One region of the Streptomyces sp. NPDC048255 genome, then DNA from elsewhere that is predicted to be linked to it. Evidence: riboswitches for the same ligand, from Rfam matches in the RefSeq annotation. Region 1 holds a riboswitch; each other region holds the start of a gene.

The links. Region 1 has a riboswitch for cyclic di-AMP ahead of AB0D94_RS17635 (transglycosylase family protein). Riboswitches for the same ligand answer to the same signal wherever they lie in the genome.
Region 2: linked by a shared signal. The riboswitch ahead of AB0D94_RS17990 (M23 family metallopeptidase) and the one ahead of AB0D94_RS17635 (transglycosylase family protein) in region 1 are both predicted to bind cyclic di-AMP.
Region 3: linked by a shared signal. The riboswitch ahead of AB0D94_RS30850 (LysM peptidoglycan-binding domain-containing M23 family metallopeptidase) and the one ahead of AB0D94_RS17635 (transglycosylase family protein) in region 1 are both predicted to bind cyclic di-AMP.

The regions. Positions count from the first base shown of each region.
Region 1 covers NZ_JBEZMA010000019.1:74,455-80,352, forward strand. The annotation lists gene AB0D94_RS17615 (Ppx/GppA phosphatase family protein) at 1-599, opposite strand, end outside; gene AB0D94_RS17620 (DUF501 domain-containing protein) at 596-1,138, opposite strand; gene AB0D94_RS17625 (septum formation initiator family protein) at 1,218-1,706, opposite strand; gene eno (phosphopyruvate hydratase) at 1,835-3,121, opposite strand; gene AB0D94_RS17635 (transglycosylase family protein) at 3,408-4,142, opposite strand; cyclic di-AMP (ydaO/yuaA leader) riboswitch at 4,146-4,317, opposite strand; gene AB0D94_RS17640 (transglycosylase family protein) at 4,594-5,649, opposite strand; gene AB0D94_RS17645 (cytochrome P450) at 5,753-5,898, opposite strand, start outside.
Region 2 covers NZ_JBEZMA010000020.1:29,517-35,414, reverse strand. The annotation lists gene AB0D94_RS18005 (DNA topoisomerase IV subunit A) at 1-131, opposite strand, end outside; gene AB0D94_RS18000 (pitrilysin family protein) at 418-1,770, shown strand; gene AB0D94_RS17995 (pitrilysin family protein) at 1,791-3,158, shown strand; cyclic di-AMP (ydaO/yuaA leader) riboswitch at 3,342-3,501, shown strand; gene AB0D94_RS17990 (M23 family metallopeptidase) at 3,514-4,311, shown strand; gene AB0D94_RS17985 (GntR family transcriptional regulator) at 4,513-5,190, shown strand; gene AB0D94_RS17980 (HPr family phosphocarrier protein) at 5,544-5,825, opposite strand.
Region 3 covers NZ_JBEZMA010000057.1:20,871-26,768, reverse strand. The annotation lists gene hpnH (adenosyl-hopene transferase HpnH) at 1-297, shown strand, start outside; gene AB0D94_RS30860 (aspartate aminotransferase family protein) at 294-1,724, shown strand; gene AB0D94_RS30855 (tyrosine-protein phosphatase) at 1,744-2,583, opposite strand; cyclic di-AMP (ydaO/yuaA leader) riboswitch at 2,896-3,089, shown strand; gene AB0D94_RS30850 (LysM peptidoglycan-binding domain-containing M23 family metallopeptidase) at 3,094-4,083, shown strand; gene AB0D94_RS30845 (SGNH/GDSL hydrolase family protein) at 4,248-5,033, shown strand; gene AB0D94_RS30840 (MBL fold metallo-hydrolase) at 5,290-5,898, shown strand, end outside.

The sequences.
Region 1 (5,898 bases):
TCCAGCGCCGCCTCGATGTCGGCCCGTACGGCCGCGATCTGCGCCTCGGTGGGCGGGTCGCTGACGACCCCGTCCACGGCCAGGTGGCGCTCGGTCATCCGGACGCAGCCCACGTCCACCGAGCGGGCGGCCCGGACGTGGTCCTCGCCGACGACGAACTCGGTGGAGCCGCCGCCGATGTCCACCACCAGGAAGGGCTTCTCCAGGTGGTCGGTTCCGGCCAGCTCCTTGGTGGCGCCGGTGAAGGAGAACTCGGCCTCCTGGTCGCCGGAGATCACCTCGGGCTCGACGCCCAGGATGTCCAGCACGCCCCGGACGAACTCGTCCCGGTTCTCGGCGTCCCGGGAGGCGGAGGTCGCCACGAAGCGGACCCGCTCCGCGCCCAGCTCCTTGATGACCGCCGCGTACTCACGGCAGGCGGCGAAGGTGCGCTCCAGGGCCTCGGGGGCGAGACGGCCGGTCTTGTCCACGCCCTGGCCGAGCCGGACGATGGTCATCCGCCGGTCCAGCTCCACCAGCTCGCCCGCGACCGGGTCGGCGTCCGCGACGAGCAGGCGGATGGAGTTCGTACCGCAGTCGACGGCCGCGACCCGCGTCACCGCGACTCCTCCTGCTTCTTCTCGCCGCACGGGGTGACGCAGGCGCCCTTGGCCCACCACTCCGGCAGCATCGCCAGGGCCTCGTCGCCGAACGGGTTCACGCCCGGGCCGGCCGCCAGGGAGTGGCCGACCAGCACGTGCAGGCACTTGACCCGGTCCGGCATCCCGCCGGCGCTCGGGAAGCCCTGGAGCACCTCGATGGCGTCACGGCGCTGGATGTAGTCCTCGTGCGCGGCCCGGTAGGCGGCGGCCAGTTCCGGGTCCTCGGCGAGCCGGGCCTGCATCTCCTTCATGACGCCGTTGGCCTCCAGCGTGCCGATGGCACCGGCCGCGCGCGGGCACGTCAGGTAGTACAGCGTCGGGAAGGGGGTGCCGTCGGGGAGCCGCGGGGCGGTCTCCACCACGTCCGGCTGGCCGCACGGGCAGCGGTGCACGATGGCGCGCAGCCCGCGCGGCGGGCGGCCGAGCTGCTGCTCGAACGCTTCGATGTCCGCGTCGGTCGGCTCGGTCCGGTCGGTCTGGGGCGGGGGCGTCTGCATGCCTGGAGGAAGTCTCTTCGTTCTCGTGGATGGGTGCGGTGCTCGGTGCGTACTCGGTACGCACTCGGTGCGGTGCTCGTCAGTCGCCGGGGCGGTCGGCCTTGTCGACGCCGTCCCAGACGTTCGAGTACCAGGGCCGGTCGGAGCCGGCCTGGCCGGTGCGGCGCGGTGCGGGACCGCCCGCTCCGGGGTCGTTCATGATGTAGCCGGTCTCCCCCGGACGGAGGTAGTGCAGGTGCTTGCGCGCCTGCTGCTCCGCGTAGGCGTCGTCCTGCCAGCGGGCCTTCTCGTCGCGCAGCCGCTCCAGCCGTTCGCGCGCGGCGGCGGCGGCCCGCTGCTGCTCCGAGATCTCCGAGCGCTGGGAGACGTACTGGCGCATCGGATACGCGAGGGCGACGACCAGCGTACAGAGGACGAGCACGAGCAGTGCGGCCCGGCCGGTGAGCCGGCTGCGGCGGACCTGGCGGCGCGACTGCGAGCGGTAGACGTGGGCGGCGGTCCGCTCGCCGAGCTGCTTGAGCCTGGTCGCGGTGGAGAAGGTGGAGAACCGATCCCGGTTCCCGGCCATTGATCCCGCCTCCCCTATGTACGCACTACGCAATACGTCCCCGCACACGGTACGGGACCGAGTGCGGGGACGTACGGAAGCAAGAGCGTGATTAGCCCTTGAAACGCGGGACGCCGGGCTTCAGGGCGTCAGCCCTTGAAGCGGGGGAAGGCGCTGCGGCCCGCGTACACCGCGGCGTCGTCGAGGATCTCCTCGATGCGCAGCAGCTGGTTGTACTTGGCGACGCGGTCCGAGCGGGCCGGGGCGCCGGTCTTGATCTGGCCGCAGTTCACCGCGACGGCGAGGTCGGCGATGGTGACGTCCTCGGTCTCGCCGGAGCGGTGGGACATCATGCACTTGAAGCCGTTGCGCTGGGCCATCTCGACGGCGTCGAGGGTCTCGGTCAGCGAACCGATCTGGTTCACCTTCACGAGCAGGGCGTTCGCGGAGCCCTCCTCGATGCCGCGGGCCAAGCGCTCCGGGTTGGTGACGAAGAGGTCGTCGCCGACGATCTGGACCTTGGAGCCCAGCTTGTCGGTGAGGGTCTTCCAGCCGGCCCAGTCGTCCTCGTACAGCGGGTCCTCGATGGAGACCATCGGGTACGCGGAGACGAGCTCCTCGTAGTACTCGGTCATCTCGGCGGCCGAGCGGGACTGGCCCTCGAACTCGTACTTGCCGTCCTTGTAGAACTCGGACGCGGCGACGTCGAGCGCGAGCGCGATGTCCTTGCCCGGGGTGTAGCCGGCCTGCTTGATGGCCTCGACGATGAGGTCGAGCGCGGCGCGGTTGGAGTCCAGGTTCGGCGCGAAGCCGCCCTCGTCGCCCAGCCCGGTGGAGAGGCCCTTGGTGTGCAGGACCTTCTTGAGGGTGTGGTAGACCTCGGCACCCCAGCGCAGCGCCTCGGAGAAGGACTCCGCGCCGATCGGGGCGATCATGAACTCCTGGATGTCCACGTTGGAGTCGGCGTGCGACCCACCGTTGAGGATGTTCATCATCGGAACGGGCAGCAGGTGCGCGTTCGGGCCGCCGAGGTAGCGGAAGAGCGGCAGGTCCGAGGCCTCGGACGCGGCGTGCGCGACGGCCAGGGAGACGCCGAGGATGGCGTTGGCGCCGAGCGAGCCCTTGTTGTCGGTGGCGTCCAGGTCGAACATGGCCTGGTCGATCAGGCGCTGCTCGGTGGCGTCGTAGCCGACGAGCTCCGGGCCGATCTGCTCGATGACGGCCAGGACGGCCTTCTCGACGCCCTTGCCCATGTAGCGGTTGGGGTCACCGTCACGGAGCTCGATGGCCTCGAAGGCACCGGTGGAGGCGCCGGACGGAACTGCAGCACGGCCGGTGCTGCCATCGTCGAGGCCAACCTCGACCTCGACCGTGGGGTTGCCTCGGGAGTCCAGGATTTCCCGGGCTACGACGACGTCGATGGACGGCACGAGCATCTCCTTCTGGGATGTGACGCTGGGTGTGCGGTGGCGTGTCAGGCCGTGGGACGGCCTTGCCGACTAGAGCCTAACCGGCTCCGGGCGCTCGGCCGCCCGACCGCCCGCCTCCTGGGACGAAAAAGGGCCCGAATACCCGTCTTCCGGGACATAGGACCCTTGCCCGGGGCGGTTCTGACGGCGCACACGCCACCGCCCGGCGCGTGGAAGGGACGCGCCGGGCGGTGGGTCGGTGCATGCGTTCAGCGGCGGGCCGCGAACTGTCCTGCGGTCATGACCGCAGTGTTCAGCTGAGCTTCAGCTTCTGACCGGGGAAGATCAGGTCGGCGTCCGCCACGATGTCCTTGTTCAGCTCGTGGAGGTGCTGCCAGCCGCCCTGGACGCCGTTGGCCTCGGCGATGTTGCCGAGCGTGTCGCCGGGCTTGACCTCGTACGAGCCGTTGCCGGTCTTCGGGGCCTCGGTCTTGGGGGCCTCGGTCTTCGGGGCCTGGGCCTTCGGCTTGGCCGGGGCGGCCTCGGTGCGCTCGGAGCGGGTGGCCGGAGCCTCGGAGCGCTTGGTCTCCTTCTTCGGCTCGGCCTTCTTCTCCTGCTTCTTCGGCTCGGCCTTCGGCTTGGCGGGGGCCTCGGCCGCGCCGCCACCGGTGTACGAGGAGTTGGACAGGCCGACGCCGCAGGACGGCCAGGCGCCCTTGCCCTGGCCCTTGAGGACCTTCTCGGCAATGGCTATCTGCTGGGACTTGGTGGCCTGGTTGGCCTGGGCGGCGTACGCCTTGCCGCCGTAGCCGGCCCAGGTGGAGGACGAGAACTGCAGGCCGCCGTAGTAGCCGTTGCCCGTGTTGATGGCCCAGTTGCCACCGGACTCGCACTGCGCGACACGGTCCCACTCGGAGGCCGTGGCGGCGCTGGCGGAGCCGGCCGCCATCAGGGGGGCGGCGACTGCCACACCGGTGACACCGGCGAGCGTGACGATGCGAGCGGCCTTGGAGGCGCGGCGGTGCTTGCCCTTGCCGGAAAGCAGCATGGAGTTTCTCCTCACCGACGCCTGCGAGGTGAGCTGTCGGGTTCGGGCGAGTGAGTTGCCCGGACGCGCGACCAGCGCACGCCTTAACCCCTAGCCGGTGGCGTGACCGTCTCTCAACGGCCGCTCCCGGCGCCTACCTTGGTTCCCCCGCTCCTGCCTTCGGCGCTTGACGCGACGACTGTTCCCCCCGTCCGCCGGCAGGATTCGGCGATGCGGTCGAAGGAGCTCGCGGTGGCGAGCGATTCAGAAGGTAGACAGGTCTCTCCCCGATGTTCAACGAGCCACATCGGGGAGAAACGACCCCTACTTGCGCCCTCCGCAAGGGTGTTTGCGCAGGTGAGGGCGGGGTTTGCAGCAGCTTCCGGGCGGGACACGCCAGTTGACCTGAAGAGACACATGTCTCACTTACAGAAAACCGACAATCATCCTTTTCCGGATGCCCGAAGTGCCCCTATTGCTTGGTTAGATCCAGATTCTGCCCAGGCTTGATCAGGTCGGCATCCCCGCCGATGACCTGCTCATTGGCCTGGTAGAGGGCGTTCCAGCCCCCCTTGAGCCCCTTGGCGTCCGCGATGGCGGTCAGGCTGTCGCCCGCCTTCACCGTGTACGTGGGGTCCGACGCGGCATCAGGCGCGGCGGGAGCCTCGACCGCGGGCGTGCCACGGTGCTTGCCGCTGCCCTCGGCAGGGGCGGACGGGTCGGCGGAGGCGGGCGGGACCGTCGGGTCGGCCGAGGCGCCCGGGGTCGCCGGGACCGTGAGGTCGGACGGGGACGGGGAAGTGGTGGGGGCCGTGGGCGCCGTCGGGTCCGGGGAGGGAGCCGGAGTGGTCGGGTCCACCGGAGCGGTGCTCTCGCCGCCCGGGACCTCGGGGCTCGCCGGAGCGGACGGGTCCACCGTCGGGGGGAAGTCCGGCGCGGGCATGACGGGCAGTCCGAGGGAGGGCGCGAGCGGGCCGTCCGGGATCGCGGGCGCAGGGGTCCCGGACGGGCTCGGCACCGGGGTCGGAGCCCCGAAGTCCGTGGCCGGCGCACCCTGTCCGGCGGGCGGCACGACATCGTCCGGGCGGGACGGGGAGGGCGCGACGGGCCCGGAACCGCCGGGCAGGCCGGGGTCCACCTCGGGGGCCGGGCCCTGCTGGGTCAGCCCGGCCGAGGCCGCGCACAGCGGCCACGCCTGCGGCCCCTGGGAGGCCAGCACCCGCTCGGCCACGGCTATCTGCTGGGACCGGCTCGCGAGGTCGGGCCGCTCGGCGAAGTCGAGCCCGCCGGCGCTCTGCCACTGCTCCTGGGTGAACTGGAGCCCGCCGTACGCGCCGCTGCCGAAGTTGGCGCTCCACGTGCCGCCGCTCTCGCACTCGGCGACCTTGTCCCACGTGGACGTGTCGGCAGCCGTGGCGTTGGTGGCGGCAAGCAGTGGCAGGGCCAGTGCTGAGCCAGTGACTCCGGCTGTGACTACCAGCGCGGGGACCTGGCGGGGGCGTCTGTGGCGGCCGTTCCCGGAACGCATGAGGGTGCACCTTTCGCATAACGGCGGGGTAACGGCAGAACCTAGCCTCCTTCGAACGGTTGTCACAAGTTCCGCCGGTAACTGACTTCCGGTCAGCGCGCCTTCAGTCGTTCCGGGGTGTGAAGCGGACCGGAAGGGTGCGCAGGCCACGCATGATGAGCCCGCCCCGCCACCGCAGGTCTTCGGGGGGAATGGCAAGTTCCAGATCGGGCAGACGCGTCAGCAAACTCGCGAGCGCGGTCTGCCCCT
Region 2 (5,898 bases), on a different contig from region 1:
AGTGCACGGGAGTAGATCACCGAGTACGCGTACTCGAGGAAGGAGCCCTGCATTTCGTCGACGACGTCGATGTCGAGGATCTTCTCCTCGAAATCCTCCGGCGGCGGGGTCTTCGTGCTGCGGCGGGCCATCGCTGCGCGGCTCCTTAACCAAGAAAGGGGTGTGCTGGGGGTCTGGCTGGTCTTGCAGGTCTTGCTGGGTCGGGCGGGTCTGACGGGTCTGGCGGTTCGGCTGGGTCCGGCCGGGGCTCACGAGGTGCCCGACCGTGGTCGACGCGGACCATTGTGGCCCGAGGCACCGACAACGCGGACTCCGACCCAGGTGTGACCCGGGAACTTATCCGGCGGCCGACGCGCTTGCATACAGTGGCAGGTCTGACAGAAATCTCTGCATCGCGATCGAAGGGACCACATGCCCATGGGTCACACGGCCACAGCTCAGGCCGGCTCCGGCGGCCTGACAGCGACCGAGCACCGGCTGGCCAACGGCCTGCGCGTGGTGCTTTCCGAGGACCACCTGACCCCGGTCGCCGCGGTCTGCCTCTGGTACGACGTCGGCTCGCGCCACGAAGTCAAGGGACGTACCGGCCTGGCTCACCTCTTCGAGCACCTGATGTTCCAGGGCTCGGCGAGCGTACCCGGCAACGGGCACTTCGAGCTGGTCCAGGGCGCGGGCGGTTCCCTCAACGGAACCACCAGCTTCGAGCGCACCAACTACTTCGAGACGATGCCGACCCACCAGCTGGAGCTCGCGCTCTGGCTGGAGGCGGACCGGATGGGCTCACTGCTGGCCGCCCTGGACGACGAGTCCATGGAGAACCAGCGCGATGTCGTCAAGAACGAGCGCCGCCAGCGGTACGACAACGTCCCGTACGGCACCGCCTTCGAGAAGCTGACCGCCCTGGCGTACCCGGAGGGCCACCCGTACCACCACACCCCGATCGGCTCCATGGCCGACCTGGACGCCGCCTCCCTGGAGGACGCGCGGACCTTCTTCCGCACGTACTACGCGCCCAACAACGCGGTGCTGTCGGTCGTCGGCGACATCGACCCCGAGCAGACGCTCGCCTGGGTCGAGAAGTACTTCGGCACCATCCCGGCGCACGACGGCAAGCAGCCGCCCCGCGACGGCTCGCTGCCCGAGGTCATCGGGGAGCAGCTGCGCGAGGAGATCGTCGAGGAGGTGCCGGCGCGCGCCCTGATGGCCGCCTACCGGCTCCCGCACGACGGCACCCGCGAGTGCGACGCCGCCGACGTGGCGCTGACCATCCTGGGCGGCGGCGAGTCCTCGCTGCTCCACAACCGCCTGGTACGCCGCGACCAGACGGCCGTCGCGGCCGGCTTCGGCATGCTGCGGCTGGCCGGGGCGCCCTCGCTGGGCTGGCTCGACGTCAAGACCTCCAGCGGCGTCGAGGTCCCCACCATCGAGGCGGCCGTGGACGAGGAGCTCGCGCGCTTCGCCGCCGAGGGCCCGACGGCCGAGGAGATGGAGCGCGCCCAGGCGCAGCTGGAGCGGGAATGGCTGGACCGGCTGAGCACGGTGGCCGGCCGCGCCGACGAACTGTGCCGCTTCGCGGTCCTGTTCGGCGACCCGCAGCTGGCGCTGACCGCCGTCCAGCGCGTCCTCGACGTCACCGCCGAGGAGGTGCAGGCCGTGGCCGCTGCCCGGCTGCGCCCGGACAACCGCGCGGTGCTGGTCTACGAGCCCATCGCGGCGGACGAGAACGACGAGCCCAACCAGCACGACGAGAACGAGGGGGCGGAGCAGTGAGCGACACCGCAGCCGTCACGATGACCTTCCACCCGCAGCCGCAGGCCGGGGAGCCGCAACCGTGGGCCTTCCCGGCGCCCGAGCGCGGGAAGCTGTCCAACGGCCTCACCCTGCTGCGCTGCCACCGCCCCGGCCAGCAGGTGATCGCGGTCGAGGTCAACCTCGCCGCCCCGCTGGACGCGGAGCCCGAGGGCCTGGACGGGGTGGCCACCATCATGGCCCGGGCACTGTCCGAGGGCACCGACAAGCACTCCGCCGAGGAGTTCGCCGCCGAGCTGGAGCGCTGCGGCGCCACGCTCGACGCGCACGCCGACCACCCGGGCATCCGGGTCTCCCTGGAGGTCCCGGCCTCCCGGCTGGCCAAGGCGCTCGGCCTGCTCGCCGAGGCCCTGCGCGCGCCGGCCTTCGCCGACGCCGAGGTCGACCGGCTGGTGCGCAACCGGCTCGACGAGATCCCGCACGAGCTGGCCAACCCGCAGCGCCGCGCCGCCAAGCAGCTCTCCAAGGAGCTCTTCCCGGCCACCCTGCGGATGTCCCGCCCGCGCCAGGGCACCGAGGAGACGGTCGCCCGGATCGACTCCGCGGCCGTACGCGCCTTCTACGAGGCCCACGTACGCCCCGCCACGGCCACCGCGGTGGTCGTCGGCGACCTGACCGGCATCGACCTGGACGAGGTCCTCGCCGACACCCTGGGCGCCTGGACGGGCAACTCCGCCGAGCCCCTCCCGGTTCCGCCGGTGACCGCCGACGACACCGGCCGGGTGGTCATCGTCGACCGGCCCGGCGCGGTCCAGACGCAGCTGCTGATCGGCCGGATCGGGGCGGACCGGCACGACCGGGTCTGGGCGGCCCAGGTGCTCGGCACGTACTGCCTCGGCGGCACCCTCACCTCCCGCCTGGACAAGGTGCTGCGCGAGGAGAAGGGGTACACGTACGGCGTGCGCGCCTTCGGCCAGGTCCTGCGCTCCACCGCCGACGGCAAGGGCGCCTCGATGCTCGCCATCAGCGGCTCGGTGGACACCCCCAACACGGGCCCGGCGCTGGAGGACCTCTGGAAGGTGCTGCGCACCCTCGCGGAGGGCGGTCTGACCGACGCCGAACGGGACGTGGCGGTGCAGAACTTGGTGGGCGTGGCCCCGCTGAAGTTCGAGACGGCGGCCTCCGTGGCCGGCACCCTCGCCGACCAGGTGGAGCAGGAGCTCCCGGACGACTACCAGGCGCAGTTGTACGCGCGGCTGGCCGAAACCGGCACCGTCGAGGCGACTTCCGCGGTGGTGAACGCCTTCCCGGTGGACCGGCTGGTCACGGTCCTCGTGGGCGACGCCTCGCAGATCGAGGAGCCGGTGCGGGCCCTCGGGATCGGTGAAGTGAGCGTCGTCACCAACTGACGGATACGGAAGGGGCTCTGGCGGTTTGTTCGCCAGGGCCCCTTTTGTCCGTTTAATGGGGAGGTTGCTTTTATGTGGTGTGGCGTACGCAACAAAAAGGCGCGTCTGTTTGGCGATTGACTGATGATCCGCCTAGCGTCGGCCCTGCTGTTCGTCAGTTGTACCCGCCGCATCCGCGGCACCGGACAGCGATCGCCGAGTCCCCGTCAGGCGCGAGCCTGGGGAGCCGGGGACCCACATGTGTCCCTGGGGTGAATCGGACCGCCTCGCAAGAGGAGGCCCGTAGGAGACCTTCCTGCTCCGAACCCGTCAGCTAACCCGGTAGGCGAGAAGGAAGGAAAGGATCAACCCCTTCATGGCGTTTGGCAGTCGTCCCGCCGGTTCCGGTAAGCACCGTGGCTCCAGCCGTCTGAGCCGCAAGACCGCCGGCTACGCCGGTATCGCCGCCCTCGCCACCACGGGCGTCGTGGGCACCCTCGCCGGTCCCGCCTTCGCGGCGGACAACAGCGACAACTCCGTCCAGGACAACGCCCTCGGCGCCGTCGTCGTGGCCGAGGACCTCGCGAGTGACGTCCAGGACCAGGCCGAGTCCCAGCAGCGCGCCGCCGAGCACGCCGCGGCCAAGGCCCAGGCCGAGGCCGACGCCAAGCAGCGCGCCTCCGAGGCCAAGCGCCTCGCCGAGGCCAAGGCGAAGGCCGAGCGCGAGGCCGCCGAGCGTGCGGCCCGCGAGGAGGAGCGCAAGCGCCTCAACACCTTCGTCGCCCCCGTCGGCGGCGGGATCAGCACCCAGTACCACGCGGGCGGCGGCATGTGGTCCTCCGGCAGCCACACCGGCATCGACTTCCGCGCGGCCTCCGGCACCTCGGTCCACGCGGTGGGCCTCGGTACGGTCGTCGAGGCGGGCTGGGGCGGCGCGTACGGCAACAACGTCGTCATCAAGCACAACGACGGCACGTACACCCAGTACGGGCACCTGGCCTCGCTGAGCGTCTCCGTCGGCCAGCAGGTCACCCCGGGCCAGCAGATCGGCCTGTCGGGCTCCACCGGCAACTCGAGCGGCCCGCACCTGCACTTCGAGGCCCGTACCGGCGCCGACTACGGCTCGGACATCGACCCGGTCGCCTACCTGCGTTCGCACGGCGTCAGCCTCTGACCCGTCCGCAGCGCTCGCGCTCACCGCTTCTTCGAAGACCCCGGCTCCCCGAGCCGGGGTCTTCGCGTTGGTGTTGCGCAGCGCGGTAAATGTTTCGTATTTCCGGCCGCCCTCGGAAAATATCGTGTGTTGCAATAGAGTCTCAGTACGCGCATGTGTGTTCCATGGCGACGGCAGTCGGAAATAAGCGGAGGTCCGGTCTTGCGTATTCCTGCGCACGCGGTATGCACGGCAATTCGCGACGACATCGTCTCCGGGGTCTTCGAACCGGGCAGCAGACTGACCGAAGAGGTACTGGCCCGCCGGTACGGGGTCTCGCGCGTCCCGGTCCGCGAGGCCCTGCGGACCCTGGAGTCCGAGGGGTTCGTCACGACGCGGCGCCACGCGGGCGCCTGCGTGGCCGAGCCGACCGGGCAGGAGGCGGCCGATCTCCTGGAGCTGCGGATGCTCCTGGAGCCCCTGGCGGCCGCCAGGGCCGCCCGGCGGCGCACCGAGGCACACCTCAAGGTGCTGCGCGGGCTGGTCCGGCTGGGCCAGGAACGGGCCAGGCGGGGCCAGGGGGAGGACCTGCGGTCCCTGGGCGCCTGGTTCCACGAGACGCTCGCGCAGGCCTCCGGCAGCCCCGGGCTGATCGCGCTGCTTACCCAGATGCGGCACAAGATCGCCTGGATGTACGTGGTGGGGGCCCCGGAGCGGCCCGTGGAGTCCTGGGCGGAGCACGGCGCGATCGTGGACGCCGTGGCGCGCGGGGACGCCGAGCGGGCCCGGACGCTGACCGCGGTCCACGCCGACCGGGTGGCCGGGGTGCACCGGCTGCGGCCGCGGGCCGCGGTGAGCACTTCGCAACCTGCCGTAAACATGTCGAGCGGTCGGCATTAACAGGGGCCGTATACAAAGGGCTGGTATCCGGTCCGCGCATTCACTGCGCGGCGGTCGGCCGGCAGTCGGCTGAATTCCGCCGTGCCGAATTCCTGCGGAGCGTTTTGATGTGCGGCTGGTTTATGCGCGCGGCTGGTTTATGCGCGCGGCCGGTCCGTGTGGGCAACGGGCCGGTTCATGTGCCGGCCTTTTGCCGTGCGCGCCGGTTCTCGGCCGCGCCGGCTCTCCGCCGTACTGGTTCTCGGCCGCGCCGGCTCTCCGTCGTACCCGGCCTCCGGAGCGGCCCGTCCGAAAACGGCGAAGCCGTGGCCCCCGGATGCCCGGGAACCACGGCTTCGGCGAAACCCGAAGGGTCAGACGGTCTCGGGGAGCTCCTCGAGACCCTCGGCGACCAGCTTCGCGAGACGGTCCAGCGCGACCTCCGCGCCCTCGGCGTCGGAGGCGAGGACGATCTCCTCGCCGCCCTGGGCGCCCAGGCCCAGGACCGCCAGCATGGAGGCGGCGTTGACGGGGTCGCCACCGGCCTTGGCGATGGTCACCGGGACGCCGGAAGCGGTCGTCGCGCGGACGAAGATCGAGGCGGGACGAGCGTGCAGGCCCTCGGCCCAGCCGACGTTGACGCGGCGCTCTGCCATGGTGATGCCCTTCAGGTTCTTACGGTTGTCTAGACCAGTCTCTCACGACGCCCTGAATGCTCCGACCGACCTT
Region 3 (5,898 bases), on a different contig from region 1:
TTCCTCGAAGGGAAGGCGGATTTCCCCTGCACCGCCTGGGCGATTCCGAATTACTCCCTCTTCGGCTGGCAGCGCCCCTGCTACCTGATGAGCGACGGCTACGTGCCCACGTACCGCGAGCTGATCAACGACACCGACTGGAGCAAGTACGGCCGCGGGAAGGACCCGCGCTGCGCGAACTGCATGGCGCACTGCGGCTACGAGCCCACCGCCGTCCTCGCCACCATGGGCTCCCTCAAGGAGTCCCTGCGGGCGGCCCGGGAGACGATCGGCGGGAACCGGGACCGCTCGGCATGACCGCCGCCGGACAGGGCCCGGGCGAACGGGCGGGGCGCGGCCGGGGCAAGGGCTTCGACCTCGGCGCCCTGCTGGCCGAGCGCGGCGGCGAACGGTACGAGCTCCACGCCCGCCACCTCAACCACCAGCTGCCCCGGATGCTGCACACCATCGGCTTCGACAAGGTCTACGAGCGGGCCGAGGGCGCCCACTTCTGGGACGCCGAGGGCAACGACTACCTCGACATGCTGGCCGGGTTCGGGGTGATGGGCCTGGGCCGGCACCACCCGGTCGTCCGCCGGGCCCTGCACGACGTCCTCGACGCCCAGCTCGCCGACCTCACCCGCTTCGACTGCCAGCCGCTGCCCGGGCTGCTGGCCGAGAAGCTCCTCTCGTACAGCCCGCACCTGGACCGGGTCTTCTTCGGCAACAGCGGCACCGAGGCCGTGGAGACGGCCCTGAAGTTCGCCCGGTACGCCACCGGGCGGCCGCGGGTCCTCTACTGCGACCACGCCTTCCACGGGCTGACCACGGGCTCCTTGTCGGTGAACGGGGAGAGCGGCTTCCGGGACGGCTTCGCCCCGCTGCTCCCCGACACGAGGATCGCGCTGGGGGACCTGGCCGCCCTGGAGCGGGAGCTGGGGCGCGGGGACGTGGCCGCCTTCGTCGTCGAGCCCATCCAGGGCAAGGGGGTCCTGGAGGCTCCGCCCGGATTCCTGCTCGCAGCCCAGGAACTCCTGCACCGGCACAAGGCACTGCTGATCGCGGACGAGGTGCAGACCGGGCTGGGACGGACCGGTGACTTCTACGCGTACCAGCACGAGCCGGGCGTGGAGCCGGACCTCGTGTGCGTGGCCAAGGCGCTGTCGGGCGGCTACGTGCCGGTCGGCGCGACCCTGGGCAAGGACTGGATCTTCAAGAAGGTCTACTCGTCCATGGACCGGGTGCTCGTGCACTCCGCCAGCTTCGGTTCCAACGCACAGGCGATGGCGGCCGGGCTGGCCGTGCTGTCGGTCATGGAGGACGAGGAGGTGGTGGCGAACGCCCGGGCGACGGGGGACCTGCTGCGCGGGCGGCTCGCGGCCCTGGTGGACGAGTACGAGCTGCTGCACGAGGTGCGGGGGCGCGGGCTGATGATCGGCATCGAGTTCGGCCGGCCGTCCTCGCTGGGGCTGCGCAGCCGGTGGACCATGCTCCAGGCGGCCCGCAAGGGGCTGTTCGCGCAGATGGTCGTGGTGCCGCTGCTCCAGAAGCACCGGATCCTCACCCAGGTCTCCGGCGACCACCTGGAGGTGATCAAGCTGATCCCGCCGCTGATCGTGGAAGAACGGGACGTCGACCGGTTCGTCGGCGCCTTCCGCGCGGTCATGGACGAGGCGCACGGCGGGTCGGGCCTGATGTGGGACTTCGGGCGGACCCTGGTGAAGCAGGCGGTCGGCAACCGCTGACCGCCTGCTCCGGCGGGCCTCAGGCCCCGTCGGTCAGCAGCCGCTCGCGCAGCCGGTCGAGGGTCTCGGGCGTCAGTCCGAGGCCCTCGGCGAGGTAGCGCTCGACCCCGCCCCACCGCTTGTCGATGCTGTCGAAGGCGGCGTCCAGGTACTCGGCGCGGGCGTCGAAGAGCGGGGCGAGGAGCTCCATCACCTCGGGGGAGTGGGCCTCGACCGGCTCGCCGCTGCGGCGCACCCGGTAGCGCCGGTGCGGGGCGTTCGACTCCAGGTAGTCCGCCACGATCGCCTCGCGTTCGACGCCGAGCGCGAGCAGGGTGACGGCGATGGACAGGCCGGCCCGGTCCTTGCCCGCCGCGCAGTGCATCAGGGCCGGGACGCTGTCCTCGGCGAGGGCGTGCACGACCCGGCTGTGCTCGGCGGTGCGCTGCTCGATGATGGTGCGGTACGACTGCGCCATCCGGGCCGCGGCCTTGCCGTCGCCGAGGAGCGAGCGGAGCTGGCCGAGGTCGCCTTCGCGGACCATCTTCCAGAACTCCCGGCCGTCGGCGGGGTCCGACAGCGGGATGTTCACATTGCGTACACCCGGCAGTTCGACGTCCGGCCCCTCCAGTGAATGGTCGGCGTTGTTGCGGAAGTCGAAGATGGTGTGCAGGCCGAGCGATGCGAGGAACTCTGCATCGGTTTCGGTGGCATGTGCCAGATGTCCGCTTCGGAAGAGTCGTCCCGCCCTGACCCTCCGTCCACCGGAGGCCGGAAGTCCGCCCACGTCACGGAAATTGCGCACTCCGGACAGTTCGGGCTCCGGCACCGGCTCCGACCCGGGTCGTGCCGGCGGGGCCGGGGGTATCTGCTGGGTCACGGGAACTCCTCCGCATCGTCGGGTGGGTGTCCGAATTAGGCTACTTGGCAACAACTTGCCGTAGACGGAGGCGAGATCGGGTGCCTCTCCGTGAGCCAGATCATACGGTGACCGTGAGTGTCTGATCGCGAATGCCGAATTGCCCGGCAGGGACGGTTGTTGACGGTGGGGAATGGACGCAGGGTGACCGGAATTCCGCCGCTCCCTCATCCCTGTGAATCCGTCAGGGAATTCATGGCTTGTTACCTGCCGCCCGACTCGATTAGCTTCGCCCTCGATCCGGGTGGACCGCCGAATCCTGCCGCCGCCCGGAAACCGCACCCGACTATTCACGCGCGCGGCAGGAGCGGGGGAACCAGGTAAGCCGCTGTTCCGGATCTTTTGAACCGGGACGGCTCGGGGTGAAGCCGTACATATGGGGCCCGCGTTCCAGGGGTCCCGGGTGTACGGCCGGACATCTCCAGTCCGAACCCGACAGCTCACCTCGCAGGCGACGGAGAGGAATTCGCCATGCCCGCAAAGGGTAAGCACCGCCGTCCCAAGTCCGGTTCCATATCGCGCGGTTTCGCCGCCGCCGGCACCGGGGGCGCCGCCCTCGCGCTGCCGCTGATCGGTGCCGCGGGCGCCCACGCCGCCGGTGCGCCGACCGCCGCGACCGCCGCCACCCCGGTGGTGCAGGCCGTACAGACCGCCCCGCAGGCGGCCCCGCAGGCCGTGCAGCTCCAGGCCGCGCCGCAGGCCGCGCCGACCGTCTACACGGTCGTGCCGGGCGACTACCTCTCCAAGATCGCCGCCGAGCGCCAGCTGACCGGTGGCTGGGAGCAGCTCTACGCCGACAACCGCGAGGCCGTCGGCACCGACCCGTCGCTGATCCACCCGGGCCTGAAGCTGACGCTCGGCGCGAAGGGCGAGGCCGCCCCGGCCGAGGCCCCGGCCCGGCCCGCCCCCAAGGCGGCCCCGGCTCCGGAGAAGGCGGCCCCGAAGGCCTCCGGTTCCGGTGCCTCGGCGCCCTCGGCCAAGAAGGGCGCCGCCGACTCCGCCGCGCCGGCCAAGCAGAAGGCCGGCTCCTCCGCCGCCGAGAAGGCCCCCGCGGGCGCCGGCTTCGTGGCCCCCGTCAGCGGCGGCGTCTCCACCCAGTACAAGGTCGCCGGCGCCATGTGGTCCTCCGGCTACCACACGGGCGTCGACTTCATCGCCCGCTCCGGCACCACGGTCAAGGCCGTCGGCGCGGGCACCGTCGTCTCGGCGGGCTGGAGCGGCTCGTACGGCAACGAGGTCGTCATCCGGCACGCGGACGGCAACTACTCCCAGTACGCCCACCTGTCCTCGCTCTCCGTCTCGTCCGGCCAGAGCGTCACCGCCGGACAGCGGATCGGCCTTTCCGGTTCCACCGGCAACTCGACCGGGCCGCACCTGCACTTCGAGATCCGCACGAGCCCGTCCTACGGCTCGGACATGGACCCGATCGCCTACCTCCGTTCGAAGGGCGCGAGCCTCTGACGGCACCCGCCGCCGGAGCGGGAGACACACGTGAGGCCGGGGCCCGAGGGGGGTCCCGGCCTCACGTGTACTTATTCCTTATCCGTCAGGTGGTACAGATCACGGTCCGTCAACCCCTGCTTACGTTGGCGTAGGTCGCCCACGGCGGTGAAGGATGGGTTCCCGTGGCAGCGACGACGACGAAACTCAAGACCATCGGCTCGTACGCGGCGATCGGGGACAGCTTCACCGAGGGTGTCGGGGACCCGGGACCCGGGGATTCCTATCTCGGCTGGGCGGACCGGCTTGCCGTGCTCCTGGCCGATCGGCGCGACGAGCACGACTTCCGGTACGCGAACCTGGCCGTGCGCGGCAGGCTCCTCGACCAGATCGTGGCCGAGCAGGTGCCGCGGGCCAAGGCCCTCGCACCGGACCTCGTGACCTTCTGCGCCGGGGGCAACGACATCATCCGGCCCGGCAGCGACCCCGACGACGTGGCGGAGCGGTTCGAGGCGGCCGTGGCCGACCTCGCCGGGTCCGTCGGCCAGGTGATGATCACCACCGGCTTCGACACGCGGGGCGTGCCGGTCCTCAAGCACATCCGGGGCAAGGTGGCGACATACAGCGCGCACGTGCGCGCCATCGCCGACCGCTACGACTGCCCGGTGCTCGACCTCTGGTCGCTGAAGTCCGTACAGGACCGGCGGGCCTGGGACGCCGACCGGCTGCACCTGTCGCCCGAGGGGCACACCCGGGTGGCGCTGCGCGCCGCGCAGGTGCTCGGCCTGGAGGTGCCGACCGACCCCGACCAGCCGTGGCCGCCGCAGCAGCCGCGCGGATCGGTGGACGTGACCCGGGACAACATCCAGTGGGCGCGCGACCACCTGGTGCCGTGGATCGGCCGCCGGCTGCGCGGGGAGTCCTCCGGGGACCACGTGGAGGCGAAGCGGCCGGACCTGATGCCGCTGTAGGTACGGGCCGCGCGGTCACGGGGGTGCCGTGCGGCCAAGGGGGTGCCGGGCGGCGGGGTATGCCGCGCGGCCACGGGGATGCCGTCCGGCGGGGGATGCCGGGCGGCCGCGACACGGGTGTACGGCTGAACGCAGGTGAGCACGGCCGAAACGCGTGTGGACAGGGGCCGGAAGCGGAATCCTTGGGGGCGGGTGTGCGTTGGGATGGTCGTAGACCCCTACGGCCACGCATACCCCCATCCTCCCAGGAGGCGCCTTGACCGGCTCCCGTCCCTTGCGTCCACGGCTGCGCGCGCTGCGGCCCGAAGCCTTCGGCGCGGACCCGTCCGGCGCCCGGCTGGAGCGGATCCGCCGCTCGCCCAACTTCGCCGACGGCGTCTTCCAGAATCCGGTCGGGGCCCGGACCAGGCCCTCCGGGTCGATGAAAGAGTTCGCCAAGATCTACTTTCACAAGGAACAGCGGCTCCGCAGGAGCCCGGGAGCCCCGATCCCGGTGCACCCGACCACCCTCGCCGATCTGGCGAAGCCCCCGGTCAGCGGGTTGCGGCTGACCTGGATGGGGCACTCCAGCGTGCTCGCGGAGATCGACGGACGCCGGGTGCTGTTCGACCCGGTGTGGGGTCAGCGGTGCTCACCCTTCCCCTTCGCCGGCCCCAAGCGGCTGCACCCCGTGCCCGTGCCGCTGGCCTCGCTGGGGGAGGTCGACATGGTGGTCATCTCCCACGACCACTACGACCACCTGGACCTGCCGACGATCAAGGACCTGGCCGGTACGGACACCGTCTTCGCCGTCCCGCTCGGCGTCGGCGCGCACCTGGAGCGCTGGGGGGTCCCGGCCGACCGGCTGCGCGAGCTCGACTGGAAC